One region of the Methylobacterium sp. J-059 genome, then DNA from elsewhere that is predicted to be linked to it. Evidence: predicted binding sites of a transcription regulator. Region 1 holds the regulator's gene; each other region holds the start of a gene.
The links. Region 1 encodes PhoB, which activates phosphate uptake and scavenging genes when phosphate is short. Its sites were predicted from a motif close to TGTCATNNANCTGTCAT; they were not measured.

Region 2: phnC (phosphonate ABC transporter ATP-binding protein) is a predicted target of PhoB. The motif match lies at 7,590-7,606, and genes of this name have one in related genera.
Region 3: MKK55_RS17620 (Orn/Lys/Arg decarboxylase N-terminal domain-containing protein) is a predicted target of PhoB. The motif match lies at 4,444-4,460, and genes of this name have one in related genera.

What each region holds. Positions count from the first base shown of each region.
Region 1 covers NZ_JAKSYA010000112.1:19,091-29,560, forward strand. Annotated here, with positions in the region: gene MKK55_RS14605 (aminopeptidase P family protein) at 1-1,651, shown strand, start outside; gene MKK55_RS14610 (protein-disulfide reductase DsbD family protein) at 1,867-4,026, shown strand; gene phoB (phosphate regulon transcriptional regulator PhoB) at 4,235-4,936, opposite strand; gene phoU (phosphate signaling complex protein PhoU) at 5,118-5,831, opposite strand; gene pstB (phosphate ABC transporter ATP-binding protein PstB) at 5,864-6,682, opposite strand; gene pstA (phosphate ABC transporter permease PstA) at 6,714-7,604, opposite strand; gene pstC (phosphate ABC transporter permease subunit PstC) at 7,615-8,595, opposite strand; gene pstS (phosphate ABC transporter substrate-binding protein PstS) at 8,787-9,827, opposite strand; gene MKK55_RS14645 (hypothetical protein) at 10,119-10,376, shown strand.
Region 2 covers NZ_JAKSYA010000171.1:22,264-32,733, reverse strand. Annotated here, with positions in the region: gene MKK55_RS26420 (ABC transporter permease) at 1-411, opposite strand, end outside; gene MKK55_RS26415 (ABC transporter ATP-binding protein) at 601-2,133, opposite strand; gene MKK55_RS26410 (8-oxoguanine deaminase) at 2,133-3,515, opposite strand; gene MKK55_RS26405 (hypothetical protein) at 3,565-4,569, opposite strand; gene MKK55_RS26400 (cysteine hydrolase family protein) at 4,930-5,607, shown strand; gene MKK55_RS26395 (hypothetical protein) at 5,685-5,918, shown strand; gene MKK55_RS26390 (DUF1045 domain-containing protein) at 6,000-6,680, shown strand; gene MKK55_RS26385 (hypothetical protein) at 6,763-7,365, opposite strand; gene phnC (phosphonate ABC transporter ATP-binding protein) at 7,651-8,442, shown strand; gene phnD (phosphonate ABC transporter substrate-binding protein) at 8,485-9,420, shown strand; gene phnE (phosphonate ABC transporter, permease protein PhnE) at 9,446-10,330, shown strand; gene phnE (phosphonate ABC transporter, permease protein PhnE) at 10,327-10,470, shown strand, end outside.
Region 3 covers NZ_JAKSYA010000123.1:79,603-90,072, reverse strand. Annotated here, with positions in the region: gene MKK55_RS17650 (2-hydroxyacid dehydrogenase) at 1-552, opposite strand, end outside; gene MKK55_RS17645 (VOC family protein) at 731-1,126, shown strand; gene MKK55_RS17640 (histidine phosphatase family protein) at 1,150-1,746, shown strand; gene MKK55_RS17635 (hypothetical protein) at 1,767-2,480, opposite strand; gene MKK55_RS17630 (nickel/cobalt transporter) at 2,554-3,555, opposite strand; gene MKK55_RS17625 (DUF1007 family protein) at 3,546-4,214, opposite strand; gene MKK55_RS17620 (Orn/Lys/Arg decarboxylase N-terminal domain-containing protein) at 4,507-6,864, shown strand; gene MKK55_RS17615 (GNAT family N-acetyltransferase) at 6,864-7,505, shown strand; gene MKK55_RS17610 (alkene reductase) at 7,640-8,758, shown strand; gene MKK55_RS17605 (amino acid ABC transporter ATP-binding protein) at 8,807-9,535, opposite strand; gene MKK55_RS17600 (amino acid ABC transporter permease) at 9,689-10,381, opposite strand; gene MKK55_RS17595 (amino acid ABC transporter permease) at 10,381-10,470, opposite strand, start outside.

The DNA of each region.
Region 1 (10,470 bases):
CGCCTGGCTGACCGGGTTCACCGGCTCGGCCGGCACCGCCGTGATCCTGGCGGATGCCGCGGCGCTGTTCGTCGACGGACGCTACACCCTGCAGGCGCCGGAACAGGTCGATCCCGGCGTGGTCGCGATCGTGCCGCTCGCCGAGAGCACCGCCGAGGCCTGGATCGCCCGGACGCTGCGGCGCGGCGCGGTGCTCGGCTACGATCCCTGGCTGCACACGCCCGATGGCGTCGCCCGCCTGGAACGCGCGGCCGCCAAGGCCGGCGCGGAGGTGAAGGCGCTCTCCGAGAACCCGGTGGACGCGGTCTGGGCCGGGCGACCGAAGCCTCCGGCCGGACGCGTCGCCGCCCATCCGCTGGATTTCGCCGGAGAGGCCGCGAGCGAGAAGATCGCGCGCATCCGCGCCGAGCTCGAGACCGGCCAGTGCGATGCGCTGGTGATCTCCGATCCGCACAACCTCGCCTGGGCGTTCAACCTGCGCGGGGCCGACGTCGGCCACACGCCGCTCGCGCTCGGCTACGCCGTCCTGCCGCGCGAGGGCCGGCCGCGGCTCTTCCTCGCCTCCGGCGACGTGACGGCGGAGGCGCGCGACGCGCTCGGACCGATCGCCGACATCGACGGGCGCGACGCGTTCGAGCCGGCGCTCGGCGAGCTCGCGGGCAAGCGCGTGCGCCTCGATGCGGCGACGGGCGCGGTCGCGCTGAAGGAACGCGTCGCGGCGGTGGGCGGCACCGCCGACGTCGGCCCGGACCCGATCACCGCGATGAAGGCGGTGAAGAACCAGGCCGAGATCGCCGGCGCCCGCGCCGCGCACCGGCGCGACGGGGCGAGCGTGGTGCGCTTCCTCGCCTGGCTCGACGGGCAGGACGCGCCGAGCGAGATCGCCGCGGTGGAGGCGCTGGAGGATTTTCGCGCGGCCGGCGGGGATCTGCGCGACGTCTCGTTCCCGACGATCTCCGGCTCCGGGCCGAACGGGGCGATCGTGCATTATCGGGTGACGCGCGCCACCGACCGGAGGGCGGCGCCGGGCGAGCTGTTCCTGATCGATTCGGGTGCCCAGTACCTGGACGGCACCACCGACATCACCCGCACGGTGGCGGTGGGTGCGCCGAGCGCGGAGATGCGCGATCGTTACACCCGCGTGCTGCGCGGCCACGTCGCCATCGGCCGCGCAGTCTTCCCCAAGGGCACCACCGGCGCGCAGATCGACACCCTGGCGCGCCTGCCGCTCTGGGAGGCCGGCCTCGACTTCGACCACGGCACCGGCCACGGCGTCGGCGCCTTCCTGTCGGTGCACGAAGGCCCGCAGCGCATCGCCAAGACCGGGACGGTGGCGCTCGAGCTGGGCATGATCCTCTCCAACGAGCCGGGCTATTACCGGGCGGGCGCCTACGGCATCCGCATCGAGAACCTCGTCCTCGTCGAGCCCCGCACGGTGCCCGGCGGCGAGCGCCCGGTGCTCGGCTTCGAGACCCTGACGCTCGTCCCCTACGATCGCCGCCTGATCGTGCCGGAGATGCTGAGCCCGGACGCGCGCGCCTGGGTCGACGCCTATCACGCCCGCGTCCGCGACGTGTTGTCCGCGGACCTCGACCCGGAGACGCGGGCCTGGCTGGAGCGGGCGACGGCGGCGTTGAGCAGCGGGTCCTAAAGAGTTCGAACGATCGAACCGCGCATCCGCGGGAACATCCAGCCTGACGCGGGTCCCCTCTCCCGCGTGGGGGAGCCGCGTCGCGCTTCGAATGCGCGATCCGGCGGTGCCTCCGTTCCAACCTGTCGCACGCCCACGATTTTACCCTCCGCTGGTTCGGGCCTATGAGGATGGCGGCGTGAAACCGTCGTCGTCGGTCGCGCGATAAGGACCGCATGATCCGCGCAGCCGCCCTCCTCCTGTCCCTGCTCGCGTGGCCGGTTGCGGCCCAGGGCTTCAAGCCGCCGGCCGACCTCGTGCGGGCGAGCCTCGCGGCGGAGCCCGCGGCGGTGGCGGGGGCCACGCCGTTCACCGTCGCCATCCGCATGGCGATGAAGCCGGGCTGGCACGTCTACTGGCGCAATCCCGGCGATTCCGGCCTGCCGCCGGAGGTGATCTGGACCCTGCCGGCGGGCTTCTCGGCCTCGGCGATCCAGTGGCCGGCGCCGCACCGCATCCCGATCGCGACGCTGATGAACTTCGGCTACGAGGGGGAGGCGATCCTGCTCGTGCGGGTCACCCCGCCGCCGAGCCTCGACCCGGCCGCGCCGGTGACGCTGGCGGGCAAGCTCACCTATCTCGTGTGCGAGACGGAGTGCATTCCCGGCTCGGCCGATCTCGCCCTGACGCTGCCGGTCGCGCGCGAGGCCACGGCCGATCCCGGCAACGTCGACCTGTTCGCCCGCGCCCGTGCCGCCCTGCCCAAGCGCGCGCCGTGGCCGGTGCGGCTGTCGAGCCAGGGCGACCGGCTCGCCCTCGACCTCGAGGCTCCGGGCCTCGCCGCGGACACGGTCCGCGCGGTGGCGTTCTTCCCCTATTCCGAGACGGCGATCGACAACGCCGCGCCGCAGCCCTTCACCGTCGACGCTTCGGGCCTCCACCTGACGCTGACCCGCGCGACGCCCGCCGACCCCGCGCCCGAATCGCTGCCCGGCGTGCTGGCGATCGACGAGGACACCGGCGGCGGCCTCGTTCGGCAGGCCTTCGCGCTCGGCGAGGAGGCGGCGCTCGCCGGCGGCGGCGCGATGCCGAGCGCAGCGCCGGCGGCGGCGCGCACCGACCCGGCCGAGGCGCTGACCCTGTGGACCGCGGCCGGCCTCGCGCTGCTCGGCGGCCTGATCCTCAACCTGATGCCCTGCGTCTTCCCGGTGCTGTCGATCAAGGTGCTGAGCCTGGTGAGGCATTCCGGCGAGGCGCCGGCGCGGGTCCGGCTGCACGGGCTCGCCTACACCGCGGGGGTGCTGGCGGCGTTCCTCGCGCTGGCCTCGCTGCTGATCGCCCTGAAGGCCGGCGGCGCCGGGATCGGCTGGGGCTTCCAGCTGCAATCGCCGACCGTGGTGGCGGCTTTGGCCTACCTGCTCTTCGCCATGGGCCTGAGCCTGTCGGGCATGCTTCACCTCGGCGGTCGGCTGTCCGGGCTCGGCGACGGGCTGACCCGGCGGGCCGGGCTCCAGGGCTCGTTCTTCACCGGCGTGCTCGCGACGGTCGTGGCGACGCCGTGCACCGCCCCGTTCATGGGCTCGGCCGTGGGCTTCGCGCTGACGCAATCGACCGCTGCCGGCCTCGTCGTGTTCGCGAGCCTCGGCCTCGGCCTCGCCCTGCCCTTCCTGGCGCTCACCCTGTGGCCGCCGGCGCTGCGCGCCCTGCCCCGGCCCGGCGCGTGGATGGACGTGCTGAAGCAGGCCCTCGCCTTCCCGATCTACGCCACGGTCGCCTGGCTGGTCTGGGTGCTGGCGCAGCAGGTCGGGCCGCAGGGCCTGCTCGCGGCGCTGATCGGGCTGGTGCTGATGGGCTTCGCCGCCTGGGCGTGGGAGCTCGGCCGCGACGCGCGGCCGGTCCGGGCGCAGCTCGCCCGCGGCCTCGCGGTGCTCGCCGTCGCCGGCGTGGCGGGGCTCGCCCTCACCCTCGACCACGACCGCGTCGCACCGGGGGCCCAGGCCCGGGCCGAGGGGATCGAGCCGTTCACGCAGGCCCGCCTCGACGCGCTGCTGGCGAGCGGCCGGCCGGTCTTCGTCGACATGACGGCGGCGTGGTGCATCACCTGCCAGGTCAACGAGCGCACCTCGCTCGGGACGGCGGCGGTCGGCGCGGCGATGCGCGCGCGCGACGTCACGTATCTCAAGGGCGACTGGACCAACCAGAACCCGGAGATCACCCGCCTGCTCGAGCGCCACGGCCGGAGCGGCGTGCCGCTCTACCTGCTCTATGCGGGGGCCGGAGAGCCGACGGTGCTGCCGCAGATCCTCACCGAGGGGACGATGCTGAGCGCGCTGGACGCCGTGAAGGCGACGGGCCGCAGCGCGGGGCTCGACGGCGGGGGGACGAAGGTCCCCTGAAGCTTGGTAAAAATATAATTTTCGTAGGACTGACATCACTTCAGTGTGCGCGACGGCTCCCTCTCCCATGGGGAGAGGGTTGGGGTGAGGGTCGTGACCGACCCGAATGACTCACGCCCCTCATCCTGTCCTTCTCCCCATGGGAGAAGGGACCCACGGCAGGTCGCGGATCGTTGCGGTCGCTTGAGCCGTCCACCGAAAGCCGAACTCAATCCTCGCCCGAGAACGTCTCGTCGAAGGCGTACCCCGAGCCGCGGACGGTGCGGATCGGGTCGGTCTCGCCGGCGCGGTTCAGGGCCTTGCGCAGGCGGCCGACATGCACGTCGACGGTGCGCTCGTCGATGTAGACGTCGTGGCCCCATACGCCGTCGAGGAGCTGCTCGCGGGAATAGACCCGGCCGGGGCTCTGCATCAGGAACTCGAGCAGCTTGAACTCGGTCGGCCCGAGGTGGATCTCGCCGCCGGCCCGGCGCAGGCGATGGCTGTCGCGGTCGAGCTCGATGTCGCCGGCTTCCAGCAGGTTCGCGACGTGGCTGGGCTTGGCGCGCCGCAGCAGCGCGCGGACGCGCGCCAGCAGTTCCGGCACGGAGAACGGCTTGACGATGTAGTCGTCGGCCCCCGTCCCGAGGCCGCGGATGCGGTCGCCCTCCTCGCCGCGGGCGGTGAGCATGATGACCGGCAGGGACATCGTCTCGCGCCGCGCCCGCACCCGGCGGCACAGCTCGATTCCCGAGAGCCCCGGCAGCATCCAGTCCAGCAGGATCAGGTCGGGCACCTGCTCCTGCAGGCGCAGCTCGGCCTCGTCGCCGCGGGCGGCGGAATCGACCTCGAAGCCCTCGGCTTCGAGGTTGTAGCGCAGGAGGGTGGTCAGCGCCTCCTCGTCCTCGACGATCAGGATCCGCGTACGCATGCAGGGCACTCCCGGGCGGACCGCCCGACTTTCTCATCCATCGCCACGGACCTCCCTCCCCCCTGAAGCGGGTCGGGAGAGGGGAGCGCCGTATCCGGAGCGGTCGCTCCCCTCTCCCGACCCCCGCTCACGCGAGGCCCACCCTCCCCCCGCAGAGGAGGAGGGGAGGAGACGGCAGCCCTCAGGCGCCCGGTGCCACCGTCGCGTAGTTCGAGGCGTCGTTCTTCGGGCGGTCGCCCGCGAGGTTCTCGCCGGTGGACAGGTAGTGGATCGTCTCGGCGATGTTGGTGGTGTGGTCGCCGATACGCTCGACGTTCTTGGCGCAGAACAGCAGATGCGTGCAGAACGAGATGTTGCGCGGGTCTTCCATCATGTAGGTCAGTAGCTCGCGGAACAGCGAGTTGTACAGCGCGTCGATCTCGCCGTCCCGCTCCCACACGTTGTGGGCCGCGTTGACGTCGCGGCTGGCATAGGCGTCGAGCACGTCCTTGAGCTGCTCCTGGACGAGGTCGCTCATGTGCTGCACGCCGAGCACGATCTTCTGGGCCTGGGCCTGGTCGCTGATCGCGACGACGCGCTTGGCGATGTTCTTGGCGAGGTCGCCGATGCGCTCGAGGTCGCCCGAGACGCGGATCGCCGAGATCGTCTCGCGAAGGTCGATCGCCATCGGCTGGCGCCGCGCGATGAGCAGCACCGCGCGCTCCTCGATCTCGCGCTGCAGCGTGTCGAGGCGCTTGTCGGCGACGATTACCGCCTGGGCGAGCTGGGTGTCGCGGCGGACGAGCGCGTCGGTCGCCTCGGTCATCATCTTCTCGGCGACGCCGCCCATCTCGGAGATCGAGCGGCGCAGGTCTTCGAGGTCGGTGTCGTAGGACGTGACGATGTGGCCGGGCATGGGCGTGGGTCCTCGAACGATCCGGGTGCGGCTCAGCCGAAGCGGCCGGTGATGTAGTCCTGGGTCTGGCGCACCGTCGGGTTCATGAAGATGCGGTTGGTCGGGCCGACCTCGATGACCTCGCCGAGATACATGAAGGCGGTGAACTGCGAGATGCGGGCCGCCTGCTGCATGTTGTGCGTCACGATGACGATCGTGAACTCGCTGCGCAGCTGCTCGATCAGCTCCTCGATGCGGCCGGTCGAGATCGGGTCGAGGGCCGAGGTCGGCTCGTCGAACAGGATCACCTCCGGGCTCTGGGCCACCGTGCGGGCGATGCACAGGCGCTGCTGCTGGCCGCCGGAGAGGCCCATGCCGGACTGCTTGAGCTTGTCCTTCACCTCGTCCCACAGCGCGGACTTGCGCAGGGCCGATTCGACGCGGCCGTCGAGCTCGGACTTCGGCAGCTTCTCGTAGAGCCGCAGGCCGAAGGCGACGTTGTCGTAGATCGACATCGGGAACGGCGTCGGCTTCTGGAACACCATGCCGATGCGCGAGCGCAGCTCGTTCAGGTCCACGCCGGAATCGAGGATGTTCTGGCCGTCGAGCAGCACCTGCCCCTCGGCGCGCTGCTCCGGGTACAGGCTGTAGATCCGGTTGAAGGTGCGCAGCAGGGTCGACTTCCCGCAGCCCGAGGGGCCGATCAGCGCGGTCACCTGCCGGTCGTGGAAGTCGAGGTTGATGTTCTTCAGGCTGTGGAACTGGCCGTAGTAGAAGTTCAGGGCCTGGGCGCTGATGCGGATCGGCGCGTGCTCGTCGGCCGGGTTGCGGCCGTCGAACCGGGTGGCGTTGATCGCGGGAGCGGCGTTCATCGTCGTGTTCCTCGTGGATGCCGGCGGCGGATCAGCGGGCGCGCTGCGGCTTGATGACGAAGCGGGCGACGACCGAGAGCAGCAGGATCGTCATGGTGATCAGGAGCGCGCCGGCCCAGGCGAGCTGCTGCCAGTTCGGGTAGGGCGAGAGGGCGAACTGGTAGATCATCACCGGCAGGTTCGCGACGCCGCCCATCAGGTCCGGGCTGAACCACGAGTTGTTGTTGAGCGCCGTGAACAGGAGCGGCGCGGTCTCGCCGGCGATGCGGGCCAGCGCGAGGATGATGCCGGTGACGATGCCGGCCGAGGCCGCCCGCCAGGTCACGCTGCGGATCACCGTCGACATCGGGGCGCCGAGCGCCACGCCGGCCTCGCGCAGCGTGCCGGGGACGAGGCGCAGCATGTCCTCGGTGGTGCGCACGATCACAGGGGTCGCGATGATCGCCAGCGCGACGCCGCCGGCCCAGCCGGAATAGGTCCCCATCGGCCGCACCATCAGGGTGTAGACGAACAGGCCGATCAGGATCGAGGGAGCCGAGAGCAGGATGTCGTTGAGGAAGCGGATCACCTCGGCGAGCTTCGAGCCGCGGCCGTACTCGGCGAGGTAGGTGCCGGCCATCAGCCCGATCGGCGTGGCGATGAGGATGCCGATGCCGGTGAGCACGAGGCTGCCGAGGATGGCGTTGGCGATGCCACCGCCTTCCGAGCCGGGGCCGGGGGTCGGCTGGGTGAACAGCAGCGGCGAGAACCCGCGCGCCCCCTCGACGATGAGCATCAGCAGGATCGAGCCGAGGACGAAGGCGCCGAGCACGGTGGCCGTCAGGCAGGCGATCCGCAGCGTGCGGTCGGCGACCCGGCGGCTGCCGCGGATGCGGGCCGGCTTCAGGGCCGGCGCCGGACGGATCGTGTTGGGAGCGTCCATGGCGGGTCCCTCAGGCGACCTTGACGCGGCGCGTCAGGAAGCGGGCGATGATCAGGACGACGAAGGTGATCGCGAACAGGATGCAGCCGAGCGCCATCAGGGAGTTCAGCTGCAGGCCGTCGGCCTCGTTGAACTCGTTGGCGATGCGCGAGGCGATGGTCGAGCCGGGATCGAACACCGAGGCCGAGAGGCGGTTGGCGTTGCCGACCACGAAGGTCACCGCCATGGTCTCGCCGAGGGCGCGCCCGAGGCCGAGCATGATCGCGCCGATGATCGAGACCGAGGCCTGCGGCAGCAGCACGTGGCGGACCACCTCCCAGGTGGTGCAGCCGATGCCGTAGGCGCTCTCGCGCAGGATCGTCGGGATCTGGTCGAGCATGTCGCGGGCGATCGAGGCCACGAACGGCACGATCATGATCGCCAGGATGATGCCGGCGGTGAGCACGCCGACGCCCGAGGGCACGCGGGCGTAGAGCAGCGTGCCGACGATCGGCATGCCCTCGACCAGGTTCGACACCGGCATCTGCACGAATCGGGCGAAGAGCGGCGCGAAGATGAACAGGCCCCACATGCCGTAGATGATGCTGGGCACGGCGGCGAGCAGCTCGATCGTCATGCCGACGGGCTTGCGCGCCCAGCCGGGGCAGAGCTGCGTCAGGTAGATCGCGATGCCGAGCGAGATCGGCACGCCGATCACCAGGGCGAGCACCGCGGAGGCGAGCGTTCCGGTGACGGCGACCAGGGCGCCGTACTGCTCGGTGCCGATGTTCCAGGCGCTCGAGGTGAGGAAGCCGAAGCCGAACTCGCGGAAGGCGGGCCAGCCGCCGTGGAGGATCGAGCCGAGAATGCCGGCGAGCACCAGCAGCACCAGCAGGGCCGAACCGTAGGCGGCGGCGCGGAACAGGGCGTCGAGGCCCTTGCTCGGCCCCTTGCGCAGGCGCGCGCCCGAGGCGGCGCGCGTCACGGCGATCTGTTCAGTCAAGGCGGTCATCCGCGGTTCTTTTCACCGGCTGGCGTGGTAGCGCGCCGAACGGCCGGGCGCGAGGGCGGGGCCGGACGCGCGGGCGAGATCCGGCGAGGACGCTGCGCCCGCTCGGGGAACGGGCAGCCCTCGCGCTTCGCGCGGGCCGTCCGCTCGTCGCGATCGGCCGCGGGGCCGCGTGCGGCCCCGCGGGTTCGGCCTCACATGCCGAGGACGGGCTTTCCGTCCTTGCCCTTCACCTGCTTCCACTCTTCGTGGATCAGGCCGACGACGGCGTCCGGCAGCGGCACGTAGTCGAGGTCGGAGGCGAGCTTGTCGCCGTTCTTGTAGGCCCAGTCGAAGAACTTCAGCACGTCGGCGGACTTGGCCGGATCGGCGGCCTCCTTGTGGACGAGGATGAAGGTCGCCGCCGTGATCGGCCAGGCGTCGTCGCCGGCCTGGTCGGTGAGCGTGATGCCGAAGCCGGGCGCGCTCTTCCAGTCGGCGCTGGCCGCGGCCGCCTGGAACGCCTTGTCGTCCGGCTGCGGGAACTTGCCGGCCTTGTTGCGGATCAGCGCGTAGCTGAGCTTGTTCTGCTTGGCGTAGGCCGACTCGACGTAGCCGATGGCGTTCGGGACCTGCTTGACGGTGGCGGTAACGCCCTCGTTGCCCTTTCCGCCCTGGCCGGCGGGCCAGCTCACGGTGGTGGCGGCGCCGAACTCCTTCTTCCAGCCCTCGGAGACCTGGCTGAGATAGGTGGTGAAGATGTTCGTCGTGCCCGAGGCGTCCGAGCGGTAGACCGGGGTGATGTTCGCGTCGGGGAGCTTCAGCCCCTCGTTGAGCGCGGCGATCTTCGGGTCCGACCACTTGGTGATCTTGTTGGCGTAGATGTCGGCGATCACGTCGCCGGTGAGCTTGAGCTTGCCCGGCTCGACGCCGGGGATGTTCACGACGGCGACGACGCCGCCCATCACGGTCGGGAACTGGACGAGGCCGTCCTTCTCCAGGGCGGGGCCCTTCAGCGGCGCGTCGGTGGCGCCGAAATCGACCGTCTTGGCCTGGATCTGCTTGATGCCGCCGCCAGAGCCGATCGACTGGTAGTTCAAGCCGGTGCCGCTGTCCTTGCGGTAGGCTTCCGCCCACTTGGAATAGACCGGGAACGGGAAGGTCGCACCGGCGCCGGTGATGTCGGCGGCGAGCGCCGGGAAGGCGAGCTGCGCCGTCGCGAGGCCGAGGGCGAGCGCGTAGGTGAAGGGTTTCACATCGATCTCCGTCATCCGTCGAGCGTGCCGGGCAGCGCGATCCGCGCGTTCGCATTCGCGCGGGCCACCCGGCGACCCGGCGGCCGCGGCCGCATCGCTCGACACCGCCGCCGTTAGGGCACGCAGATGACAGCCGCATGACACGGCGCAACCAGGGCTTGAGGCGAGCGCGAACGCGGCCGGCGAATGCTGTGGCGATGGCACGCTTTACGGTGTTGGCGCGTTCTCATTGCGATCCGGGCCCTGTCGCGAGCATCCCGCCGCGGCTCGCCGGATCGGAAGGTCGATCCCGTGTCCCACGATTCGCCTGCGGCGCCGACGCGTGCGCCGCTCCCCGACGACCACGCCTACCAGGCGCTCCACGCCGAGCGCGAGGCCCTGGAGCGCGACCTGGCGCTGGCGAAGGCACGGCAGAACTTCAGCACGGAGCCGGGCGAGGCCGAGCGGGCCCGCGCCGACGAGGCGTCGATGCTGATGAGCCTCGACCGGGTGCTGACGCGCATCCGCGCGGCCGAATACCAGCGTCGCCCGGGCGCCCGCCGCTGGTAGCCTGTCTCGGCTGGGTCCCGCGTCTCGCGGCGATCGGGCGAACCTCGCCACTTCGCCCCACGATCGACGGGTCGTCCCCCGCGGCGAGCCGCGT
Region 2 (10,470 bases), on a different contig from region 1:
CGGGAGCATCGCGTAGGCGAGGCCCGCCAGCGTGCCGGCGGCCAGCATCGTCGGCAGGATCCAGGCCGTGAAGCCCTCCGCCCCTTGCGTCGCGACGCCGATCCAGCCGCCGGCCAGGCCGCCGACCACGAACTGGCCCTCGGCGCCGATGTTCCACAGGCTCGCCCGGAAGCAGAAGGCCAGCCCCGTGGCGACCAGCGCCAGCGGCGCCGCCTTCAGCGCCACCTCCTGCAGCGACCACACCTCGCTCAGCGGGATGACGAAGTAGGTCGTGAACGCGGCCCCCGGCGCGACGCCGAGCAAAGCCACCGCGATCCCGCCGACGAGCACGGCGCCGGCGAAGGCGATGACCGGCGACAGCGCCGAGAGCACGGCCGAACGCCGGGCGCGCGGGCTCAGATCGAGGCGCATGGGAGGCTCTGAACAGTCGGAAAGAATCGCGGGCGGCTCCTCCCTCCCCCCTCTGCGGGGGAGGGCGGGCCTCGCGTCAGCGAGGGTCGGGAGAGGGGAGCGACGGTGCCGGACGCGGCGCTCCCCTCTCCCCCCCTGCTGCGCAGGGTACCCTCCCCCGCTTCAGGGGGAGGGAAGAACGCCGCAGCTTCACGCATGCGATCCGCCCATCAGCAAGCCCACCGCCTCGCGGGTCGTCTCGCCCGCCGGGACCGGCTCGGAGAGGGTGCCGGAATGCAGCACCGCGATCCGGCTCGCGATCTCGAACAGCTCGTCGAGGTCCTGGCTGATCACCAGCAGCGCGGCGCCGCGGGCGGCGAGATCGATCAGCGCCTGGCGGATGCGGGCGGCGGCCGAGGCGTCGACGCCCCAGGTCGGCTGGTTGACCACCAGCACGCCGGGCTCCGCCTGGATCTCGCGCCCGACGACGAACTTCTGCAGGTTCCCGCCCGACAGGGTGCCGGCGGCGGGGTCAGGGCCGGCCTTGCGCACGTCGAAGGCCGCGATCACGGCGGCCGCGAGCGCGCGTGCCGCCCCGCGCCGGAGCAGGCCGAAGCGCGCGAGCGGCGCGGTGGCGTGGCGCGAGAGCACCGCGTTCTCGGACAGGCTCATGCCCGGGGCGGCCGCGTGGCCGTTGCGCTCCTCGGGCACGAAGGCCGCGCCGCGCCGGCGCCGCGCGTTGATGTCGAGCCGCCCGACGGCCGCGCCGTCGACGACGACCGCCTCGGCCCGCGCCGCGGCGGTCTCGCCGGAGAGCGCGGAGAAGAACTCCGCCTGCCCGTTGCCGGCGACGCCGGCCACGCCGAGGATCTCGCCGCCCCGGACGGTGAGGCGGATGTCGGCGAGCGCGGTGCCGTGCAGGCCGGGCGCCGGCAGGGACAGGCGATCGAGGACGAGGCGCGGCGGGCCGAGCGCGGCGCCGGCGCGGCCGGTCACCGCGCCGACCTGCGCCCCGACCATCAGGGCCGCGAGCGAGCGGGCGCTCTCCCCCTGCGGATCGCAGGCGCCGACGACGCGCCCGTGGCGCAGGATGGTGGCGCGGGTGCACAGGCGCCGCACCTCGTCGAGCCGGTGCGAGATGTAGAGCAGCGCCCGGCCCTCGTCGCGCAGCCGCTCCAGCACCGAGAACAGCTGCTCCGCCTCGCCCGGCGTCAGCACCGAGGTCGGCTCGTCGAGGATGACGAGGCGCGGGTCCTGCAGCAGGCAGCGCACGATCTCGATGCGCTGGCGCTCCCCGGCCGAGAGCGACCAGACCGGCCGGGCGGGATCGAGGTGCAGGCCGTAGGCCGCCCCGAGCGCGGCGATCCGCTCGGCGAGCGCCCTGCCCGAGAGGGTCTTCGGCATGACAAGGGCGATGTTCTCGGCCACCGTCAGGTTCTCGCAGAGCGAGAAGTGCTGGAACACCATCCCGATGCCGATGGCGCGCGCCGCCTCGGGGTCGGGCAGCTGCACGATGTCGCCCTTGTGGGTGACGACGCCCTCCGTCGGCTCCAGCAGCCCGTAGAGGATCTTCATCAGGGTCGACTTGCCGGCGCCGTTCTCGCCGAGCAGCGCGTGGATCTCGCCGGCGCGGATCTCGAGGTCGACGCCGTCGTTGGCCTTGAAGTCGCCGAAGCGCTTGACGATGCCGTAGGCCCCGTAGAGCGGCGCGGTGCCGGCGGCGGGCGACGGCACGGCCGCCATCAGGCGCCGCCGAGGAGGCTGAGGGCGAGCCGGCCGTGGTCCTCGCGCAGCTTCCGCGTGTCCATGCCGACGGGGTTTCCGTCGACCACCCGCCACCGGCCCGCGACCATCACCCGGTCGGCGCGGTGCGCGCCGCACAGCACGAGCGCGGCCAGCGGATCGTGCGCGCCGGAGAAGCGCAGCGCGTCGAGGGTGAACAGCGCAAGGTCGGCCTCGCGGCCCGGCTCGATCCGGCCGATGTCGTCGCGCCCGAGGCAGCGGGCCGAGCCCTCGGTCGCCCAGCGCAGGGCGTCGAGATGCGTCACCGCTTCGGCGCCGTAGGTCAGGCGGTTGATCATCAGGGCGTGGCGCACGCCCTCCATCAGGTTGGAGCTGTCGTTCGAGGCCGAGCCGTCGACGCCGAGGCCCACCGGCGCGCCCGCCGCCTCCAGCTCGCAGGTGCGGCACTGGCCCGAGGCCAGCGTCATGTTCGAGGTCGGGCAGTGGCAGACGCCGACGCCGGCCTTGCCGAGCCGGCGCACCTCGTCGTCGTTGAAGTGGATGCCGTGCGCGAGCCAGGCCCGCGGGCTCATCCAGCCGACCTCCTCGAGGTAGTCGACCGGCCGCTGGCCGAACATCTCCAGGCAGTAGGCGTCCTCGTCCAGCGTCTCGCCGAGATGGGTGTGGAGCTGGCAGTCGTGGCGGTCGGCGAGCGCCGCGCTCTCGCGCATCAGCCGCTTGGTGACGTTGAAGGGCGAGCACGGCGCCAGCCCGATCCGCACCATCGCGCCGGGCTTCGCGTCGTGGAACAGGTTCAGCACCCGCTCGCTGTCGGCGAGGATGGTGTCGTCGTCCTGCGTCAGGCATTCGGGCGGCAGGCCGCCGTCCTTCTCCGACAGGCTCATCGAGCCGCGGGTGACGAAGGCACGGATGCCGAGGCTGCGCGCCTCGTCGACCTGCACGTCGACGGAATCCTCGAGCCCCTTCGGGTAGAGGTAGTGGTGGTCCCCCGCCGTGGTGCAGCCGGAGAGCAGCAGCTCGGTGTAGGCGAGCCGCGTCGCGAGCCGGAACGCATCGGGGGTGATCTTGTCCCAGACCGTGTAGAGCGCCTTCAGCCACGGGAACAGCGGCTTGTTGATCGCCAGCGGGTGGGCCCGCGTCAGCGTCTGGAAGAAGTGGTGGTGGGTGTTGATCAGCCCGGGGATGACGACGTGGCGCGACGCGTCGAAGGTCTCGTCCACCGGCGCGGCGGGCTGCGCGCCGGCCGCCACGCGCTCGACGATGCGGCTGCCCTCGACCACGATGCCGCCGCCGGCGCCCTCGGCGAGGATCGCCAGCGGATTGCGAATCCACAGGCGCCGGAGCGTTTCGTCCCCTCGGGGCCTGGCGTCGGATCCCGTCATGCCGTCTCCCATCCCGTCACGGTCGTGCGATCGGCGATCCAACCGGCGATCAGAAGATGTGGAACGCGACGCCGGCGAGGAAGCTCTTCTCTTCCGTGCCCTTGAACGTCGCCGTCTCGACGTTGCCGAACTTGTTCAGCCAGTACTGGAAGCCGATGAAGGCGTCGACCTTGTTGGGCTGGTCGTAGATCAGCTTGCCCACGTCGAGCACCAGGTTGGTGCGCGACAGGAATTCGAGGCCGCGCTTCGGGTTGAAGGCGAAGTCGGCCACGTTCTGCACGCCGCGGCCCTTGGGCAGCACGATGTTGTTGAAGCCGGTCAGGCTCAGCGGCAGGTTGGTGAAGGCGAGGGGGAAATTGTAGACCACCTCGAATTCAGGCACCACGTCGAAGCTCTGGTCGCGATCGGGCTGCAGGTTGAAGCCGTTGCGGTTCCACTCCTTGTAGGCGTGGACCGACAGGTTCAGGAACCCGGCCGGCACGTCGAAGGAGAAGTTGAGGCCGCCGACCACGTCGCGCTTCTTCGAGCCGAACGCGTCGTTCTGCGAGTTCGCGTCGAAGCCGAAGGCGAGGGAGATGTCCTTGACGATGCCCGGCAGCGTGAACGCCTTGGAGTTGGTCAGCGCGTTGAGGCTCAGGGTGCCGCGATAGAGGCCGTAGGCTTCGGTGTTGCCGTAATCGGCGAAGAACGGCGCGCCGACGCTGCCGGGCGGGTTCGTGGTGCCGGCCGGGAATTGCGACCCCGACTTGAGGATGTCGAGCGAGAAGAAGTTCGTGCCGTAGGCCCAGGCGTCGGCATGCGAGATGTTGTAGATCTGCTTGGGCGCCTCGCGGCTGACGAACGAGCCGTCGGCCTTCTGGATCTGGACGCCCGGCGACACGGTCGGGAACTGGTAGCGATAGCTGAACTGCGTGTCGGCGAAGAGGAAGAACGGCGCTTCCTTGGCCGGCGCCTCGACGGGCGCCTTGTCCTTCTTCGCGTCGAGATCGGCCGCCGCGCCGTATCCCACCAGACCGAGCGACATGGCCGCTGCAACGAGTCCCCGAGCGATCATGTCTGCCCTCTCCGTGCCGAAAATCCGGTGAGCAGGCAGCAACCGATATGCCAGCGCGTGCCACCTGGGCGAGAGGCGGCGGCCGAGTCATAATTCGGCAACAGGTTTGCCGGCCGAGCGCAGGCGCCCGCTCCGACGGGTGCGGCGGCGGCGACCCTGAAACGCGCGACGCGGCGGCCGGGCTCCCACCTCCGGCGGCGCGTCGTCCGCCGACGAACGCGCCACCGCCCATGACGTCGGCAGCATGCGCACAACATTCGAGCAATGTCGGGCAGTATTTGCGGATGCATTCCGCGCCATCGCCCGACATCGTCGCGTCGTGCGCCGCCGAGCCGGCCGCAGGACGGGAGATTCGCGCCGATGGTGACCGTGGATGCCGAGCCGGGCCCGCTGGCGATCGACCTGGCGACGACGGCGCTGGTGATCATCGACATGCAGCGCGATTTCCTGGAGCCCGGCGGCTTCGGCGAGAGCCTCGGCAACGACGTCTCGCTGCTCGCCGCCGCCGTGCCGCCGGCGCAGGCGCTGCTGGCGGCGGCGCGGCGGGCCGGCCTCCTCGTGGTCCACACCCGCGAAGGGCATCGCCCCGACCTGTCGGACGCGCCCGCCGCCAAGATCGCCCGCGGCACGCCGTCCGCCCGCATCGGCGCGCCCGGGCCGATGGGGCGCATCCTGATCCGCGGCGAGCCCGGCCACGACATCGTCGCCGACCTCGCGCCCGCTCCCGGCGAGCCGGTGGTCGACAAGCCGGGCAAGGGCGCGTTCTACGCCACCGACCTGGCCGAGATCCTGGCCGCGCGCAGCGTCGCCACGCTGCTCGTCTGCGGCGTCACCACCGAGGTCTGCGTCCACACCACCGTGCGCGAGGCCAACGACCGCGGCTACCGCTGCCTCGTGGTGTCGGATGCCTGCGGCTCGTACATCCCGGCCTTCCACGCGGCCGGCCTCGCGATGATCGTGGCGCAGGGCGGCATCTTCGGATGGGTGTCGGATTCGCACCGCGTCGTCGCCGCGATCGCCGCCGGCCGCACCGCGTGATCGACCACGCCCCGAGCCGCCAAGCTTGGCCCGGTTATTGCCCGGCGAGCGCGACTGATGGAGCAGGAGTTCGTTGGATGCGTACGGTCTTGGCAAGCACCCTGTGTCTCGCGTTGCTGACGACGTCGGGCCTCGCGCAATCCTACACCGCGCCCGCGCCGACCGACGTCCCGTCGAGCGGCACGAAGAGCCTCAACAAGGCCGACCGCAAGATCGCCTGCACCCAGGAAGCCGACCGCCGCAACATGCGCGGCCTGAGCCGGCAGCAATATCGCGCCGCCTGCCGCAACCGCCCGATCCCGCGGGGCTGAGCGGCCGCGCCTTGCCGAGCGGGCGATCGGGTTCTATCCGCGCCGGGCCGTGACCGATCCACGCCCGAAGCGAGTGCCCCGGTGGACGCCCCGACACGCTACGCGCTCTACGTCACGCCGGAGCCCGGATCGGCGCTCGCCGCCTTCGGCGAGGCGGTCCTCGGCGATGCGCCCCTGCCCGGATGGGACGCGGCCGCGCGCGCGGCGCTCGCCGCCGTCACCGCGGCGCCGCGGGTCTACGGCTTCCACGCGACGCTGAAGGCGCCGATGCGCCTCGCCGCTGGCCGGACCGAGGGCGACCTCCTCGCCGCCTGCGCGGCGCTGGCGCAGCCCCGCGCGCCCCTGGCGGTCGGGCCCCTCGCGGTGACCCTGCTCGGGGACTTCGTCGCCCTGGTGCCCACCGCGCCGCCGCCCGGGCTCGGCCTGCTCGCGGCCGAGTGCGTCGCCGCCCTCGACCCGTTCCGGGCCGGCCTCACCCCGGCGGAGCGGGCGCGCCGCCAGCCGGAGCGCCTCGACGCGCGCGGCCGCGCGCTCCTCGACCGCTGGGGCTATCCCCACGTCTTCGAGGCCTTCCGCTTCCACATGACCCTGACCGGCCGCCTCGCCGGCGACGCCCGCGAAACCTGGCGCGCCCGCCTCGCGGCGGCCTGCCCGCCGACGTCGCTGACGATCGACGCGATCACGCTGCTGCGCCAGGACGGCGCGGCGCCGTTCCGCCTCCTGCGCCGGATCCCGTTCAGGCCTGCACCGGCCTCGCCTTGAGCACCCTTCATCGGGTGGATGAGCGGTCCCGGCGGCGAAAGGTTTCCCTGCCGCCTGCCTGTCCGAGCATCGGCAAACGGCTTCAGAACGCCCTCAGCCGAAACTTTTGGATCTTGCTGTCGTCCTTGCTCCTTGCCGCCTGCACCTCCCGGTAAAACCCGAGAAAGGACGAGCCCGCGATCAAGCTGATACGGTCGCTTCCCCAGCCGTGACTCGGATCCGACAGCTTCGAACGGATCGACCGGAACTTGCCGGTGTAGGTCTCAGGGGAGGCATCGGTGCCCTCCAAGGTCACGAGGGCTTCGGCTTTCCGATTGGCGAGACGCCCCTCGATGCGCACGTCGGGAGAATAGCCTGGGGCACCCGGTTTCAGATGCGCGAAGAATCGGTTGGCCGACAGCGTGACGGCGGCGTCTCCTTCCACCGTCACCCAGCCCTTCTCGGTCGGCGTTACCCAAGTCCAGTGCCACGGTGCGTCCTCGGCATTCGCCGCGGCGGCGCGGCCGAGCACCAGGGCGGCGGCGAGGAAGCCTCCGATCGACGGGCGCGACAAAGCATCTCTTCCTGAAAAACTTTCAGGGATCGACGTTCGAGGCGATCGCTCCGCCTCCTTCGCATCCGAATCGAATAGCGCGCGTCGCAGGACCGCCGTCAGGGCGCTGGTTCGGAACATCGTGATCGTCATTCGACGGGAACGCGAATCGCGTGCACCGCCAGAGCGGTATATCCGACGACGGCGCCGAGCCAGACTAAAATCCTGCGCGCCGTCCGATCGGGCGCCTTCATCCCTTGGCACCGAAGGCCCATGATCCCGTCTCCGAAGCCGAGCGTCGGCGCGCGGGGCATGGGCTTTGCCGGAACGGCAGGATCGGCGCCCGTTCAGGACGAAACCGCGGGTTGCGGCGCGGCTGTCATCCTATCGTCGCGCGCGACGGGTCTACCGGCGCATCCCTCGCGGCGGACGGCACGCATGCTCATCGTCGATAGCCTCACGCGGCGCTACGGACCGCGCCTCGCGGTCGACCGGATCTCGCTGCGGATCGAGCCGGGCAGCTTCGTCGGGGTGATCGGGCGGTCGGGCGCCGGCAAGTCGACCTTCCTGCGCATGCTCAACCGCCTCGCCGAGCCCTCGGCCGGGCGGATCCTGTTCGACGGGCTCGACGTCACCGCGCTCCGGGGGCGCGACCTGCGCCGCTGGCGCGCCCGCTGCGCCATGGTGTTCCAGCAGTTCAACCTGGTCGGCCGCCTCGACGTGCTGACCAACGTGCTGATGGGGCGCCTCGCCCACGCCCCGAGCTACCGCGCGCTCCTGAAGCTGTGGTCGGCCGAGGACCGGGCGCGGGCGCTCGCGGCGCTCGAGGCGTTCGACATGGCGGGCTTTTCCGCCCACCCCGCCGACCAGCTCTCGGGCGGGCAGCAGCAGCGGGTCGCGATCGCCCGCGCGCTGGTGCAGGAGCCCGACATCATCCTCGCCGACGAGCCGGTGGCCTCGCTGGACCCGCGCAACATCAAGCTGGTGATGGATGCGCTCGCCGACGCCAACCGGCGCCTCGGCATCACCGTGCTGTGCAACCTGCACTCGCTCGACCTCGCCCGCGCCTATTGCGACCGGCTCGTCGGCCTCGCCGACGGCCGCGTGGTGTTCGACGGCGGCGCCTTCGACCTCACCGAGGACGTCGCCAAGCAGCTCTACGGCCTGGAGGCCGGCGAGGTGATGGACCGGGCGCCGAACGCGGTCGAGCCCGCCGCACTCGTCGCCTGACCCCGGACGAACCCCGTGCCACGCCCCTTCCCGGAGATGATGATGCTCGACCGTCGCACCCTCGTCGGCGCCCTCGCGGGCGGCCTGGCCGCGCTCGCCCTGCAGCCCGCCCTGGCTCAGGATTGGAAGGCGACGGTGCCCGAGATCACCCTCGGCGCGATTCCCGTCGAGAACGCCACGGGCACCACCGACCGCTACGCGCCGCTCGCCGCCTACCTCACCAAGGCGCTCGGGGTGCCGGTGAAGCTGCGGGTCGCCAACGACTACGCCGCGGTGATCGAGGGCCAGCGCGCCGGCAACATCCAGATCGCCTTCTACGGCCCGGCCTCGTTCGCCCGCGCGGTGATGACGGGGGTGAAGGTCGACCCGATCGTCAACCAGAAGCACGATAACGGCGCCTCGGGCTACTACTCGGTGCTCTACGTGCGCGCCGACAGCCCGTACCGGACGATCGCGGACCTGAAGGGCAGGAACCTCGCCCTGGTCGACCCGAACTCGACCTCCGGCAACCAGGCCCCGCGCTTCTTCCTCAACAAGAGCGGCCACGACGTCGACGCGCTGTTCGGCAAGACCGTCTACGCCGGCAGCCACGAGAACGCGGTGCTGGCGCTGACCCAGGGCACGGCCGACGCCGCCGCCAACCTGTGGAACTCCGAGACCGATTCCGTCGTCACCCGCATGGCCGCCAAGGGCATGCTGAAGAAGCCCGACGGCACGCCGCTGAGCCCGTCCGACTTCCGCATCGTCTTCAAGTCCGCGTTCCTGCCCGAGGGCCCGTTCGCGATGCTGTCGAGCCTGCCCGCCGACCTGAAGCGCAAGATCGTCGAGGCCTTCGTCGCTTTGCCGACCGCCGACAAGGCCGCCTTCGACCGCCTCTCCGACGGCAAGGACCTCGGCCTCACCCCCGTGACGCTGGAGGATTACCAGCCGATCATCGAGATGCTGAAGTTCAACGACGCGCAGCGCCGCAAGTCCTGATCCCGGGACCGGACGGGTCGCCGCCGTGAGCGGGCGGATCGCGCCGCTGCCGCCCGAGCGGGCGGCGGCCCTGGCCGAGGCCTACGGGCGCGCGGTCGCGTCGACCCGGCGGCGGAGCCTGGCATTCCTCGCGGTCGTCGCCGGGCTGCTGGTCCTGTCGGGCCTGATGGCCGAGGTGCGCCCGCTGGTGCTCGCCGACAACATCGGCAACCTCACCGCCTATCTCGGCCGCATCCTGCCGCACCTGACCCTCGCCGACCTGCGCGGCGACCTCGCCGAATGGTACTGGGGCCTGCCGAAATGGGCGGCGCTCCTCGGCGAGACCCTGCTGATGGCCTATCTCGGCACGCTGCTCGGCGGCGTCGGCGCCTTCCTGCTGTGCTTCGGCGCGGCCGCGAACCTCGCCCGCACCCGCGCCGGCCGCTTCCTGACGCGCCGCGCCCTCGAGGTCCTGCGCACGGTGCCCGAGATCGTGTTCGCCCTGCTCTTCGTCATCGCCTTCGGCCTCGGCCCGATGGTGGGCGTGCTGGCGCTCGCCCTCCACACCACGGGGGCGCTCGGCAAGCTGTTCTCCGAGGTGGTCGAGAACATCGACATGAGGCCGGTCGAGGGGCTGACCGCATCGGGCGCCTCGCGGATCCAGGCGATCCGCTTCGCGGTGCTGCCGCAGGTGCTGTCGAGCTTCGCCTCCTACGGGCTGCTCCGCTTCGAGATCAACGTGCGCGGCGCCGGGGTGATGGGCTTCGTCGGCGCCGGCGGCATCGGCCAGGAGCTGCTGGTGGCGATCCGCAACTTCTACGACGCGGACGTGAGCGCGATCCTCCTGATGATCGTCGCGACGGTGATGGCGATCGACCTCGGCACCGAGCGGCTGCGCCACCACCTCATCGGGGCGGAGGGCGCGCGATGAGCCGGCCGCCGCGTCCCGTGGACGTCGCCGCCCTGCGCCGGCGCCACCCCGACGCGTTCCGGACCGCGTGGGGCGCGCGGCTCGCGACGCTCGCGACCCTGGCCGCCCTCCTCGGGCTCGCGGCGTTCGCGATGGTGCGC
Region 3 (10,470 bases), on a different contig from region 1:
GAGGCCGTCGCGGCCGGAATGCGCAATCAACCCCGGAATCGCGGTGCCCGATCGGCTCCAGCCGCGGACGGGAAAGCCGAGCCCGAGCAGCAGCTCGGCCGAGGCCCGCCCCATCTCGCCCATCCCGAGGATCGCAACCGGGCACGCGCCGGCCGCGCGGGCCGGGTGCTGGCGCCATGCGCGGCGGCGTTGCTGCGCGGCGTAGAGCGGGAGATCGCGGTGCAGCGCGAGCACGCAGGCCGCGACGGTCTCGGCCATCGTTCGCGCCAGCGTCGGATCGACGAGACGGACGACGGGGACAGGCGGCAGCGTCGCGTCCTGCAGCAGGCGCTCGACGCCGGCCCACAGGCTGTGCACCCAGGCGAGCGCCGGCAGTCCGGCCAGCGCTCCCGGAACCGGGTTGGCGACGATCGCGATGGCGACCGTCGAGCGATCGAACGGGTCGGCAGCCGTCACGATGCGCTCGTCCGGCATCGCGCGGGCGAGCGCGTCGCGCCAGATCGCCTCCTCGGCGGGCGACTGGCTGGTGGCAAGCAGGACGGGCTCAGGCATGAGGGCGCCTCGATCGGTCGACAGGGTTGGGAATAGCCTCGGCATCGGCTTCGAACGGGCTTCCGTGGCCATCGGCGCGGGGCTGCCTGCGGTTCGGCGCAGGGCTCGCGGCCTTTTCGGATCGGTTCTTCGCGCCAGATATCGGTTTCACTCCCTCGATCCAACCTGTGAGCGAAGAATGGCCAAGCCCGTCCATGCGATGATCCGCGTCCGCGACGAGGCGCGCTCGGTCGCCTATTACGAGGCGGCCTTCGGGCTCGCCATCTCCGACCGCTTCGACTTTCCCGACTTCACCCTCGTCTACATGCGCGCGCCGGATTTGCCCTTCGAGATCGAGCTGACGGTCAACAAGGACCGGACCGACGCCTACGACCTCGGCGACGGCTACGGCCACGTCGCCGTCACCGTCGCGGATCTCGCCGCCGAGCACGCCCGCTTCACCCGCGAGGGGCTTCCGGCGACGGACATGAAGACGCTCAAGCACGGCGACACCGAGCTGGCGCGGTTCTTCTTCGCCACGGACCCCGACGGCTACAAGATCGAGGTGATCCAGCGCGGAGGCCGCTTCGCCTGACCCCGACACGAACCGACGAGACCATGACCCGCATGAACGGCCCGACCCGCATCGTCTGCCTCCGCCACGGCGAATCGACCTTCAACGCCGCCCACCGCGCGACCGGCCGCGATCCCGACCATCGCGACGCCCGCCTGACGCCGCGCGGCCGGGAGCAGGCGCGCGCGGCGCGGGCGGCGCTCTGCGAGATCCCGTTCGACCTCGTGGTGGTCTCGCCGCTGACCCGCGCGATCGAGACGACCGCGCTGGTCTTCGCCGACCATCCGGCCGAGCCGAAGCTCCTCGTCGAGGTGCTGCATCGGGAGTGCCAGGAGAGCAGCTGCGACGTCGGCCGGGTCGCCTCCGAGATCGCGGCGGAGTTCCCGCATCTCGACGTCGGGCACCTGCCCGAGGTGTGGTGGCACGCCGAGGAGGGGTCCGACGTCGGCGGTCATCCGGTCGAGCCGCGGCACCTGTTCGACCAGCGCGTCGCCGGGTTTCGCGAATGGCTGCGCGCGCGTCCCGAGCGGACGATCGCAGTGGTCGGCCACGGTACGTTCTTCTTCCACCTCACCGGCGTCTGGCTCGACAACTGCGAGACCGTCGAGCTCGATCTCGACGCGGCTTCCGCCGCCGCCTGACGCGAACGCGTGATCGCGGCTCAGGCGTGCGCGGCCGATCGGGCGGCGTCGAGGCGGTCGCGCGCGGCGAACAGGTCGATGTCGGGCGCCTGCCGCCCGATCCGCAGCGCGCCGTCGAGGATCACGGCCGCCCGCGCCCACGTGCCCGGGGCGAACGGCGCCGCCCCCTCGGCGATCTCGGCCGCGCAGCGCGGATCCTCCGCTGCGCGGATCGCCGCGCTTGCGGTGCGGGAGACTGCGGCCGCCAACGCTCCGGAGACCCAGGCGCGCTGACCCGATGCGGCCTGCGCCCGCGCTCCGCCCGCCCAGGCGGCCGAACGCGCGGCCGCCAGCGCCTCGTCGAGATCCGCCGCGTCGGCGCAGCGGGTGGCGAGGTCGGCGAATCCGGCCCGCTCGAGCAGCGGCGGCAGAAGGCTGCGGATGCTTTCGAGGGCCAGAAAGGCCGTCCGCTCCGCCTCGACCGCCGGCGTGTCGGCGGAGCCGGACAGGCGCAGGACGAAGGCCATCAAGCGGTGGCGCTCGCCGTCCGGCATCGCGTCGTTGAGGCCGAGCGCGTAGGCCGCGATCGGGCGCGAGAAGCAGGGCGGGCATTCGTCGCTCGACCGGATCGCGCGGTAGGGCAGCCCCGCGGCGACGAGGGCCGCCTCGTTGATGCAGGTGCCGCCGTCGGGTCCCGGAAACGGGTGCGAGCCCGAGAGCAGCCGCCAGTTCAGGATGTGGTCGAACCCTGCCATGCGGCGCCTCGCGTGCCGGGCTCCCTGCCCGGACCGGAGCGTGGCATGGCGGCGTGCCGTTGGCGAGGGGCGATCAGCCGCCGATGTCGAGCGCGAGGCCCGACAGCATCGCCAGCCCGAGCACCAGCACGAAGGCGCCGGCCAGCAGCTCGAGCGCGCCGATCGCCACGACGCCCGCGCGTCCGCGACCGCCGGCGATCCGCAGGGCGGCGCCCTTGGCGAAGACTGCGAGGCTCGCCAGCGCGCCGGTGGTGAGCGCCGTGCCGAGCGCCATGGCGAAGACCGCGAGGACGCCTGCAGCCAGCATGTTCTGCGCGGCGGCGAAGACCAGGATCAGCACCGCTCCGGCGCATGGCCGCGAACCGGCGGCGGCGACCACGCCGGCGCGCTCCCGCCAGGTGTCGAGCGTTTCGAGCGCCCGCGCGTCGGCGAGGCGGGCATGGCCGCATTCGGGGCCGCAGGCGGCGGGCGCGCCGAGGTCGGCGAGGCGCCCGGCCTTGCGCCACGTCACCGCCAGCCCGATCGCGGCGACGAGGGCGAAGCTGACGATCTCGATGGTGTTGCCGGCCCGCGTCATTCCGGCGGCGGTGGCGCCGAGCACGAGGCGGCCGGTCCCGACGATCGCGATCGCCACCAGCGCCTGCAGGATCGCGGCGGCGAAGCTCAAGCCGAAGCCGCGACGCAAGGCCCGCTCGCCGGCGAACAGGTAGCCGGCGATCACGGCCTTGCCGTGCCCGGGGCCGGCGGCGTGGGAAATGCCGTAGGCGAAGCCGAGCGTGACCAGCGGCATCCAGTCGCCGCCGCCCTTGATCGCGGCGAGCGCGGCCTGAAGGCTGCGCGAAAAGCTAGACTGGATCGCCAGGAGCCAGCCGCCGAGCCCGGTCACCGACGGCGCGGCCTCGCGGAAGCCGATGCCGAAGGGCGAGCGCGGCGGCGGCGCCGAGAGGCCGGGCGCCGCGAGCCAGACCAGGCCGGCGAGGATCAGGGCCGCGACTGCGACGGCGGCGGCGACCAGCATCAGCCGCAGCGGCCGGCGGCTTGCGGGCTGGACGGCGAGCGTGGCGCCTACGGACATGCGACGAGGATCCGGTTCGCGAAGTGCATCCCGTAGCCGGAAGCGGCCGTCAGCGCCTCGAAGAACGCCTCGCTCATCCCGGGGGCGCCGGCCTCCGCCGTCTTGGGCTCGGGGGTCTTCGGCCGCGTCACCGTCGCCGCGCAGCCGCTCGGTGCGCCGACGAGCGTCGCGGCATCCGGCGCCTCGGACAGGCCGAAGGACACGAAGTAGGTCGGGTCGTAGACCTCGAGCGCGAGCACGCCGCGCCCCTGCGCGGGCGGCGTCTTCAGCGGCAGGCGGAAGCTCAGGGTGAGCGTGTCGCCCTCCATCGCCATCCGCGGCTCGACCGGGTCGGCGAAGGCCTGCTCCTTGCCGCCGACCTTCAGCTTGGTGAAGTAGCCGAACTCGGCGAGATTCCCGGTGTTCTCGGCGGCGAGGGTCTGAAGCTCGTCCGGCGTCAGCTTGCCGTCCTTGTTCGCGTCGAGCCCCTGGGTGACGAAGGCGGTGTAGGCGGCGTCGAAGGTCCAGACGTGGCGCACCGCGACCACCTTGCCGCCCGCGTACCCGATCTCGGCCTTCGCGGTCACCCAGACGTGCGGGTGGGCCGCTGCGGGCGCGACGGCGAAGGCCAGCCATGCGGCGGCCAGGGCAGGACGAAGGATCGCGGCTGTCGGCTTCATGCGTTTGGGACGCTCGCGGCGCTGTGGTGAAGGATCCGTTAAGCGCGGGCCACCTTGTCCGCAGGCGCTGGGGCGAAAGCGAGGCGGAGCGCGACGCGGCCGATGCGCGGAGCGCTCGAGCGGGTGGCCCGAGGCGTCGTCGTCATGGCCATGGCGGGCCGATCGTATTACCCGAGCGGACCGAAGGTCGGCCGCCGCCCCGGCAAGATCCCGCGCCGTTCGCCCGCACCGTCATCCAACCGTCATGATGGCGTCGCAGGCAGGCGCCGACCCGTCAGGCCAGAGGCTTTCCATGGACTTTCACCGCCGCTTCACCGTGCTGATGTGCGCGCCGGCCTTCGATCCGGACGACCTCGAAGGCGTCCGCGTCGCGCAGATTGTCACCGCGGTCGAGGGGCGCGGCTTCGAGGTGATCCGGGCGCGCCGGGTCGAGGACGCGGCGATCGCCGTGCAGACCGACGCGGCGATCGGCTGCATGGTGGTCGACTGGGGCAAGCGCGGCCTCGACGGCAAGGCGGCCTCGCTGATCGACATGATGCGGCGGCGCGGCCTCGAGATGCCGATCGTCATCCTCGTGCGCCGCAAGCGGCTGGAAGACATCCCGGTCGAGCTGCTCGACTTCATCGACGGCTACATCTTCCTGGCGGAGGAGACGCCGGAATTCATCGCCCGTGGCCTCGTTTCCCGCGTGACCCAGTACGCCGAGACCCTGAAGACGCCGTTCTTCGGCGCGCTTGTCGACTACGCCGAGAAGGGCAACCAGCTCTGGACCTGCCCAGGCCACAACGGCGGCATCTTCTACAACCGCTCGCCGATCGGGCGGATCTTCGTCGAGCATCTCGGCGAGGCGATCTTCCGCGACGACCTCGACAACTCGGTCCTCGACCTCGGCGACCTCCTGACCCACGAGGGGCCGGCGCTGAAGGCGCAGAAGGAGGCGGCGCAGATCTTCGGGGCGGAGAAGACCTACTTCGTCCTCAACGGCACCTCGGCCTCGAACAAGGTCGTGCTCGGGTCTCTGGTCGCGGAGGGCGACCTCGTCCTGTTCGATCGCAACAACCACAAGGCCGCCCATCACGGCGCTCTGATGCTCGCCGGCGGCATCCCGATCTTCCTCGAGACCGACCGCAACGCCTACGGGCTGATCGGGCCGATCTACCACGAGGCCCTGGACGAGACCGCCATCCGCGAGAAGATCCGCCGCAACCCGCTGGTCGAGGACAAGGAGGCGTGGCGCCGCGAGCGTCCGTTCCGCGTCGCGGTGATCGAGCAGTGCACCTACGACGGCACGATCCTCGACGCGCAGGGCGTCGTCGAGCGGATCGGGCACCTGTGCGACTACATCCTGTTCGACGAGGCCTGGGCCGGCTTCATGAAGTTCCACCCGCTCTTCGTCGGCCGCTTCGCCATGGGCCTGAAGGGGCTCGACGAGACCTCACCGGGCATCATCGCCACGCAATCGACCCACAAGCAGCTCGCGAGCTTCAGCCAGGCCTCGCAGATCCACACCAAGGACGGGCACATCCGCGGCCAGACCCGGCGCGTCGAGCACCGCCGCCTCAACGAGAGCTTCCTCGTCCACGCCTCGACCTCGCCGTTCTACCCAATCTTCGCCTCGCTCGACGTCGGGGCGCAGATGATGAAGGGCCGCTCGGGCATGATCCTGTGGGACGACACGATCCGTCTCGGGATCGAGTGGCGCAAGAAGGTCCGCGCCATCCGCCGCGAGTTCGAGGAGAAGGAGGGCGATCCCAACCGGCGCTGGTTCTTCGACGCCTTCGTGCCCGACGTGACCCCCGGCCCGGACGGCGTCAACGTGCCGTGGGAGAGCCTGACGACGGACGTGCTCGCCTCGGACCCCAAGCACTGGGAGCTGCGCCCCGGCGCGCGCTGGCACGGCTTCACCCATGTCGGGCCCGAGACCTCGCCCGGCTACGCGATGACCGACCCGAACAAGCTGACGGTGCTGACGCCGGGCTTCGACCGGGCGACCGGGGAATATGCCGCCCACGGCGTTCCGGCCCCGATCGTCGCGCAGTACCTGCGCGAGAACCGCATCGTCGCCGAGAAGAACGACCTGAACTCGCTGCTCTTCCTGCTGACCCCCGGCGTCGAATCCTCGAAGGCCGGCACGCTGATCTCGGGCCTCGTCGCCTTCAAGCGCCTGCACGACGACAACGTGCTCCTGGAGGACGCGATGCCGGAGTTCGTGCGACGGCGCCCGAACCGCTACCGCGGCGTGCGGCTTCGCGACCTTTGCGCCGACTTCCACGCCTTCCACCGCGAGCACGGCACCTCGATGCTCCAGCGCAAGCAGTTCCAGCCCGAGCACCTGCCCGAGATGGTGATGGCGCCCAAGGCCGCGGCGCAGATGCTGACCCGCAACAACGTCGATTTCGTCCCGATTGCCGAAGCCGAGGGGCGTGTGGCGACGACCTTGCTTCTGGTCTACCCGCCCGGGATCGGCACGGTGCTGCCCGGCGAGCGGATCGATGAGCGGGCCAAGCCGATGCTGGACTATTTCAAGATGTTCGAGCGCTCCGCAAACCTGTTTCCCGGCTTCGAGGCCGAGATCCAGGGCGTGTACCGTCAGGTCGAGCCGGACGGGCAGATCCGCTTCCACACCTACGTCATGCGCGAGGCGCGCTGATGGAGGACGCGGGCCCGGCGGGCGACTTCGCGATCCCAGAGCCGGCCGCGTCCTGCGCCGACATCGTCATCCGCCCGTCGTCGGACGCGGACCTCGCAGCGATGGTGGCGATCTACGAGCACCACATCCGCCGCGGCGTCGGCGACGTCGGCGACTTCGAGGAGGATCGCCTCCTCCCCGACGACCTGCGCCGGCGCCGCAAGACCATGCGCAAGAAGCGCCTGCCCCACCTCGTCGCCGACCGGAACGGCCAGGTCGCGGGCTACGCCTACGCGGTGCCGTTCCGGAAGCGGCCGGCCTACCGCTACACGCTCAAGCATTCGATCTACGTGCATCCCGAGCACCTGCATGCCGGGATCGGCCGGCGCCTGCTGCCGGCGCTGATCGAGGCCTGCGCCGCGGGCGGCTACCGTCAGATGATCGGCTACATCGATTCCGAGAACGCGGCTTCGCTGCGCCTGCACGAGGCCTGCGGCTTCGTCCGCGTCGGCCACCTGCCCGCGGTCGGCTACAAGTACGGCCGCTGGAGCGACAGCGTGATGGTGCAATGCGCCCTCGGCTCCGGCTCCGACGACCAGCCCTCGACGTGGCGGAAGCCGGTGGAGGCGCTGGTGGCGGGGCACGACTGGACCGGGAAGTAGCCGGGGCCCGACGCCCGCCGGTGCGCTGCGGCGAACTCCCGCCGGCGCGGCACGTTGTCGGACACCCGCGCTCGCGGCCCGGCGGACCGTCCATCGCCGTGAGCCGCGCGACCGCCTGCGACAAAGGACCCGGCATGCCCCGCTCCGACAGCCCCGTGCTGCAGCCCTACACCCTCGGCGACCTCACCCTCAGCAACCGCATCGTGATGGCGCCGCTGACCCGGAGCCGTTCCTCGACCGACGGCGTGCCGCCGGATTTCGCCGCCGATTATTACGGCCAGCGCGCCACCGCGGGGCTGATCATCTCGGAGGCGACCAACATCTCGCCGCAGGCCGTCGGCTACGCCTACACGCCGGGGATCTGGTCGGAGGCGCAGGTCGAGGCCTGGCGCCGGATCGTCGGCACGGTGCACGCCAACGGCGGCCGCATCTTCCTGCAGCTCTGGCACACAGGTCGGATCTCGCATCCCGACCTGCAACCGGAACATCGGCCGCCGGTCTCGGCCTCGGCGATCCGGCCGGAGGGCACCGCCTTCACCGAGGAGGGCATGAAGGCGCACGTGACGCCGCGCGCCCTGGAGGCCGACGAGATCCCGGGAATCGTCGAGGATTACCGGCGCGCCGCCGAGAACGCGAAGCGCGCCGGGTTCGACGGCGTCGAGATCCACTCGGCCAACAACTATCTGCTCGAGCAGTTCGTCCGCGATTCGACGAACACGCGCACCGACGCGTATGGCGGATCGATCGAGAACCGGCTGCGGTTTCCGCTCGCGGTGGTGAAGGCGGTCACGGACGTCTGGGGCGGCGGTCACCGCGTCGGCATCCGCCTCTCCCCGGCGACGACCGAGCCCGGCAAGACGCCCCTCGACAGCGATCCGCACGCGACCTTCGGCGCCTACGTCGATGCGCTGTCGCAGTTCGGCCTGCTCTACATCCACACCATCGAGGGCGTGACCCAGCAGACCCGCGACGTGCCCGACAGCGTCGACTTCCTCGACCTGCGGAAGCGCTTCTCAGGGGCCTATGTCGGCAACAACCAGTACACGCTGGAGCTGGCCGAGAAGGAGCTCGCGGATGGGCACGCCGACCTGTTCAGCTTCGGCCGGCCCTACATCGCCAATCCCGACCTCGTGGGACGGCTGGCGTCCGGCGCCCCTCTCGCCGAGGCGCCGAAGCCGTACTGGTACGGCGGCGGTGCCAACGGCTACTCGGATTGGCCCGGCATGAACGGGCCGGTGGCGATCAAGCGCTGACGCTCGGACCCGGCGCGCTCACGGGGCGCGTCAGGCCGCGCGCGAGGATCAGTGCTGCAGGATCTTCGACAGGAACTGCTGCGCGCGCTCGCTGCGCGGCTGGCCGAAAAAGTCGTCCTTGCGGGCGTCCTCGACGATCTCGCCGCGATCCATGAAGATGACCCGGTCGGCGACCTTGCGGGCAAAGCCCATCTCGTGGGTCACCACCATCATGGTCATGCCCTCCTTGGCAAGCTCGACCATCACGTCGAGCACCTCGCCGACCATCTCGGGGTCGAGTGCCGAGGTCGGCTCGTCGAACAGCATCACCACCGGGTTCATCGCCAGCGCGCGGGCGATCGCCACGCGCTGCTGCTGACCGCCGGAGAGCTGACCGGGATACTTGTTGGCGTGCGCCGACAGGCCGACGCGGGCGAGCAGGTCGAGCCCCTTCTTCTTCGCCTCCTCGGCCGGGCGCTTCAGCACCTTGCGCTGCGCGACGGTGAGATTCTCGGTGATCGAGAGGTGCGGAAACAGCTCAAAGTGCTGGAACACCATCCCCACGCGGGAGCGGAGCTTCGGCAGGTCGGTGGCCTTGTCGACGACCTTGGTGTCGTTGACCGTGATCTGGCCCTTCTGGATCGGCTCCAGAGCGTTGACGCACTTGATCAGGGTCGACTTGCCCGAGCCCGAGGGGCCGCAGACCACCACGACCTCGCCCTTGGCGACCTGCGTGGTGCAGTTCGTCAGCACCTGAAAGTCGCCGTACCACTTGCTGACGTTGTCGATGGCGATCATCGGCGCGCCGGTCGCGAGCTTCGGCGGCGGGCTCGACAGCGGGCCGGACTGCAGGCCGGCATCCGTCGGCGCGACGGAGCCGGGAGCGACGGGGGTCTTGGCGGTGGGGGCCGGCATCGGCGTCGAGGTCATAACGCGGTCCTTGTACGGCGATCAGCGGATGATGGCGACGCGGCGCTGCAGCCGGCGCACCAGGAACGAGGCCGAGAAGCACACGGCGAAGTAGACGACCGCGGCGAACAGGTACATCTCGACCAGGCGCCCGTCGCGCTGGGCCACCTTCGAGGCCGCCCCCAGGAAGTCGGTCAGCGACAGCACGTAGACCAGCGAGGTGTCCTGGAAGAGCACGATCGTCTGCGTCAGCAGCAGCGGCAGCATGTTGCGGAAGGCCTGCGGCAGCACGACGGTGATCATCGTCTGCGCGTAGGTCATGCCCAGCGCGTAGGCCGCCCCGGTCTGCCCCTTCGGGATCGACTGGATGCCGGCGCGCATGATCTCGGAGAAGTACGCCGCCTCGAACAGCGTGAAGGTGATGAGCGCTGAGGAGAAGGCGCCGACCTGGATCGGGCGCGAGGCGCCGGTGAGGTAGGCGCCGATATAGGGGACCAGAAAGTAGAACCAGAAGATCACCAGCACGAGCGGCAGGGAGCGCATCAGCTCGACATAGACCTTGGCCACATGCTTGAGGCCGGGCACGCCCGAAAGGCGCGCCATCGCCAGCAGGGTCCCGAGGATGACGCCCATGCCGGCGGCGAGCGCGGTCAGGGTGACGGTGAAGACCATGCCCTGACCGAAGAGGTAGGGCAGCGATCCGAAGACGACGCCGAAATCGAAGTTCGAGAACATCAGCGCTGCCCGGGAACCGCCACGCTGCGCTCCAGGAGGGACGCGAGCAGGATGACGACGAGGTTGATGAGGACGTACAGGATGGTCGC